DNA from 2 places in the Salinivibrio proteolyticus genome. Region 2 is predicted to be linked to the other one. Evidence: predicted binding sites of a transcription regulator. Region 2 holds the regulator's gene; the other holds the start of a gene.
What was found. The regulator PurR, encoded in region 2, represses purine synthesis genes. The targets are predictions, from matches to a motif close to TNANGNAAACGTTTNCNTNA.
Positions count from the first base shown of each region.

Region 1: the regulator PurR is predicted to act here: its motif matches at 1,203-1,222, upstream of folD (bifunctional methylenetetrahydrofolate dehydrogenase/methenyltetrahydrofolate cyclohydrolase FolD).

Region 1 covers NZ_CP114584.1:2,196,564-2,199,046, forward strand. The annotation lists gene tig (trigger factor) at 1-571, opposite strand, end outside; tRNA gene N7E60_RS10430 (tRNA-Arg) at 917-993, opposite strand; gene folD (bifunctional methylenetetrahydrofolate dehydrogenase/methenyltetrahydrofolate cyclohydrolase FolD) at 1,290-2,147, shown strand; gene N7E60_RS10440 (response regulator) at 2,186-2,483, opposite strand, start outside.
Region 2 covers NZ_CP114584.1:1,363,086-1,365,568, reverse strand. The annotation lists gene N7E60_RS06580 (heme ABC transporter ATP-binding protein) at 1-596, shown strand, start outside; gene purR (HTH-type transcriptional repressor PurR) at 857-1,861, shown strand; cyclic di-GMP riboswitch class I at 2,042-2,144, shown strand; gene N7E60_RS06570 (TfoX/Sxy family DNA transformation protein) at 2,252-2,483, shown strand, end outside.

The DNA.
Region 1 (2,483 bases), 830 kb from region 2:
GGCCCATGACTAGCTGGAAGCCTTCCGCTTTACCGCCTTCGAATTCTTCGCCGTCAATGGTACCTGTGAAGTCTAGCGTTACACGGCTATCTTCTTTTACTTCACCGTCAGCTTCAACCCAGTTCGCTTGCTGCTTACGCAGGGTAGTCAGCATTTCTTCAACGTCGCTGTCTTGTACTTCTGCGTGCGGTTTTTCAACTTCGATCGCTTCCAAACCTTGCAGTTCAACTTCTGGGTACACTTCAAATTCAGCTTTGAATACCAGATCTTTACCCGCTTCATTCTCTACCGGTGTAAAGGTTGGCGCACCTGCTGGATTAGTTTTCTCTTGGATGATGGCTTCGATGAAATGACGCTGCATTACCTCGCCCAGCACGTCTTGGCGTACTGCATCGCCATACATGCGAGAAACCATTTTCAAAGGTACTTTACCTTTACGGAAACCATCAAAACGACGATTTTTAGCAATGTTGCGTAGCTCTTTCGTGACTGCGTCTTCAATGTTTGCAGCAGGCACAGTGATGGTCATTTGGCGCTTTAGGCCTTCGGTGGTTTCAACGGTAACTTGCATTATAAAATTAACCTCAAATTTACTCAGGGGTACTGAGTGATGTTGACCAGTTTTTACTGGTGTCATCATCCGAGCTATGAATCCGTCATAGCCCCTGCGAATCCGGATACACGCAATTGGCGTATCGAGCTATCTCATCCGAGACTGAAAATTAAGACGCGCTATTATAGCGGCACCCGTCAACTGAGTCGAGACAAGGGGCGACCGATGGCGTTTCAATATCGAAATTGGGGTGATATCTCACAATTCAACCGGGCAAGATCACATCTTTTTGTGTTTTTGCACTGTTTGGTTAGCTTTTGAGCAGAAACGGGAGATTATCTTCGCTAGCGAAAACGAAAGAAATGGCACGCCCTACAGGATTCGAACCTGTGACCCACGGCTTAGAAGGCCGTTGCTCTATCCAACTGAGCTAAGGGCGCAAAATAGATATGCAGCGGGGATTATAAAGCGAGGTCAGGCGTCGTCAACGGTTTTCACCGAAATGTCTAATCAGTTGCTCAAAAGCACGCCAGTTCGCGCGGCATAAAAGCCCTGTTGTGTGGAGCTCCTCCAATCAATATAAGGCGATATCTAGCACAACACCTTTGATTCACAATGACTTTGACGGTTTCTCTGCCACCAAACCACTCAAAGCAAACGTTTGCGCAATAGCTTTTACGCCCGAAGTTTGTCACAATATCGACCCGTTTTTTGCTCTCTTAGCCAAAGGATACTTATGGCCGCACAAATCATTGATGGAAAACTGATCGCGCAAACGGTGCGTCGAGAAGTCGCAGCACGTGTTGCTGCCCGTAGAGAAGCGGGACGCCGTGCGCCCGGGCTTGCCGTGATTTTAGTGGGTGACGATCCAGCGTCACAGGTTTATGTGGGCAGTAAGCGTCGCGTCTGTGATGAAGTGGGCTTTGTCTCTCGCTCTTACGATTTGCCGTCAACCTGCTCTCAGCATGAATTACTGACGCTGATCGATACACTCAATGATGACGACACCATCGATGGTATCTTGGTGCAACTGCCTTTACCTGCGGGCATTGATGCTACCTCTGTCCTTGAACGTATCCGTCCCGACAAAGACGTCGACGGCTTCCATCCTTACAATGTGGGCCGTTTGTGCCAACGTATGCCAACGCTGCGTTCCTGTACCCCAAAAGGGATCATCACCTTACTTGACCGCTACAACGTACCTTTGCGTGGCAAACATGCCGTTGTCGTCGGTGCCTCAAACATTGTCGGCCGTCCGATGACACTAGAGTTGCTCCTTGCCGGATGTACCACGACCACTTGCCATCGTTTTACCCAAGATCTCGAAGCGCATGTTCGTCAAGCCGATGTGTTAGTGGTCGCTGTCGGTAAACCTAAATTTATTCCTGGCGAGTGGATTAAGCCTGGTGCGATTGTGATTGATGTAGGAATTAATCGCATGGATAGCGGCCAGCTAATCGGTGATATTGACTATAACGTGGCATATGAAAAGGCAAGTCATATCACGCCTGTTCCCGGCGGTGTTGGCCCAATGACGGTGGCAACATTGATTGAGAATACCTTGATGGCCTGCGAGCAATACCACGACGCCTAATCGTGTGATGATAATAAGCCGGCTGACCGCCGGCTTTTTTACACCAACAGCGCAGGTTGCGGCTCTGACGCTTTAACGAGTTGATTACGCCCTTTCGCTTTGGCTTGATATAAACAATGGTCAGCACGCTGGATCAACTGATGGATAGACGCATCCCCGTGCACCATGCCAATGCTCACCGTAAATTGAAATGCCTGATCGTAAGGTGTCCACGTTGTCGCTGCTAGCTCTTCTCGCATCGCGTTTAGGCGGGCCTCAAAGCCTTGGTCATTGTTACCGTACAGTACACAGAACTCTTCACCACCAAATCGTGCAACCAACGCGTCTGGGAAATAA
Region 2 (2,483 bases):
TGCAGTTTTGGCAACAGCCAAAAAGCCAGTGGCAAGGTGATGAATTTGCCCGACGAGTTGCCTTCCTTCCCCAACATAGCGGGCTCACGTTTGCATTCTCCGCGCAAGAAGTGGTCGAGATGGGGGCGACACCACTAAAGGCAAACCGAGAACAGATCGCGGCCCTTGCCAGCGAGCAACTAACGGCATGGGATATTAGCCATCTTGCTCATCGACCGTATCCGATTTTATCTGGCGGTGAAAAACAACGCGTACACATGGCACGCGTGTCATTACAGCTAGCACAAACCGCACCGGATCAAGCGATACTGATGCTGGATGAACCCACTTCGGCCTTAGATATTACCCATCAGCATTACACCCTAAAGCGCTGTCGAGCACTCGCAGACCAAGGAATGACAGTGCTATTGGTGTTGCACGACCTGAATTTGGCGGCGCAATACGCCGATCAACTGCATTTTTTAAAAGCGGGTCGAATCGTCCTATCCGGCGACCCGTGGCAGTGTTTTAGTAGTGATAGAGTGGCAGACATCTACCAATACCCGCTGACCGTTCTGACTCATCCGGAGCATGACTGTCCACTGATCGTGTCTTAATTGATAAATACATCATAGCTGGCTCACAAAACCGTCTGTTGGTCCATTTTCGCTGATCAGACCAATTGCGAGTGTGCGCCAACCTAAGTAAACTGAGAGCGCAACCGATTAGCTATGAGAATGAATGAAATCGGATTCGTTACCTTCGCAACCGTCTGATGTGCCGGGATTGTGAAAGACATCGCCGCTGACGAACAGCGGCGTTTTTCTGTAAGGTCGCGAGTAACGATCCCTACGCATTACTACAAAGAAGAATCAAGATGGCAACGATTAAAGATGTCGCGCGTCTCGCCGGTGTATCGACCACGACGGTGTCACACGTGATAAACAAAACCCGCTTTGTCGCCGAGAAGACGACTGAGAAAGTATGGCAAGCGGTTGAAGAATTAAACTACGCCCCAAGTGCTGTGGCGCGAAGCTTGAAATGCAACACAACACGTACACTGGGTATGTTGGTGACCAAATCCACTAACCCCTTTTTCGCCGAGCTTGTTCACGGTGTGGAAGACTATTGCTACAAGCAAGGCTACACACTGATTCTCTGCAATACCGAGGGAAACCTCGAAAAGCAACGCGACTACCTGCGTATGTTGTCAGAAAAGCGCGTCGACGGACTCATTGTGGTGTGCTCTGATCTCAACGAAGATTTGATGCTGTTATTGGAAAAAAAACGCGATCTGCCTATGGTCGTGATGGATTGGGGCAGTCACCATATTGATACAGACCGTATAGAAGATAACGCTGAATTAGGCGGTTACCTTGCCACCAAACACTTTATTGATAATGGACATACTAAAATTGGCTGTATTTCTGGCCAAATGGATAAAAATACCTGTAAGCATCGCTTAAACGGTTATTTCCGTGCGTTAAAAGAAGCCAATATTCCAGTGAATAAAAATTGGCTGATTGAGGCAGATTTCGAAGCCGATCAAGCGCAAATTGCCGCGAAGCAATTGGCGACGATGTCAGACCGCCCGACCGCTGTCTTTTGTTTTAATGACATTATGGCATTAGCGGCCATTAGTACATTTAACGAGCACGGCTTGAAAGTGCCAGATGATATATCGGTGATTGGTTACGATAATATTGATCTCACCGAGTATTTCTCGCCACCATTGACAACTATTCACCAGCCCAAACGCCGTCTAGGCAAAACGGCCGTCAAGCTCTTGCTCGCGCGAATTGCCAACAACGAGACTCAACAGCAAGTGTTCGAAATGCAACCTGCACTAGTGAGTCGACAGTCAGTTAAAACACTATCTTAATGTTTTAATGAAACTTTTATGAAGAGCACCGTCAATGTCTTGGCGGTGCTTTTTTACGCGACTACTCTTCCGGTAGTGCTTTTACTCTAGTTCATCAATTACACCCACCCTGAACCAAGATCACATTTTGTGTGATGGGAGAGGACGACATCGGTGTCTAATTATTATATGCTTAATAGCGTTTGAACAAGGCAAACCATGGCGAAAGCATGGGACGCAAAGCCTCCGGCCTAACGGTAATTTGACATGATGTCAAAATATCAACGGTAGCGGGGTTGCCAACATATCAAAGCTGACAAATTTGATGGCTCGTTGACAATTCTGCGATCTTGCCTTGTTACATTATGACGTCTTTTTTAGGCATTAGTAATTCATCGAGATTTTAATCAAATGGATAAACCAGCTTTAAAGAACGCAATGAAGTTATTTGCCAAATTTGGCAGCATAAAGTCCCGTTCAATGTTCGGTGGATTTGGTATCTTTTGTGAAGACACCATGTTCGCGCTTGTCGTTAACAACACTCTCCATTTACGTGCTGGAAAAGAAAACGAAGCACTATTAAAAAAACAAGGCTTGGCACCCTACGTGTATAAAAAGCGCGGCTTTCCTGTCGTGACGAAAT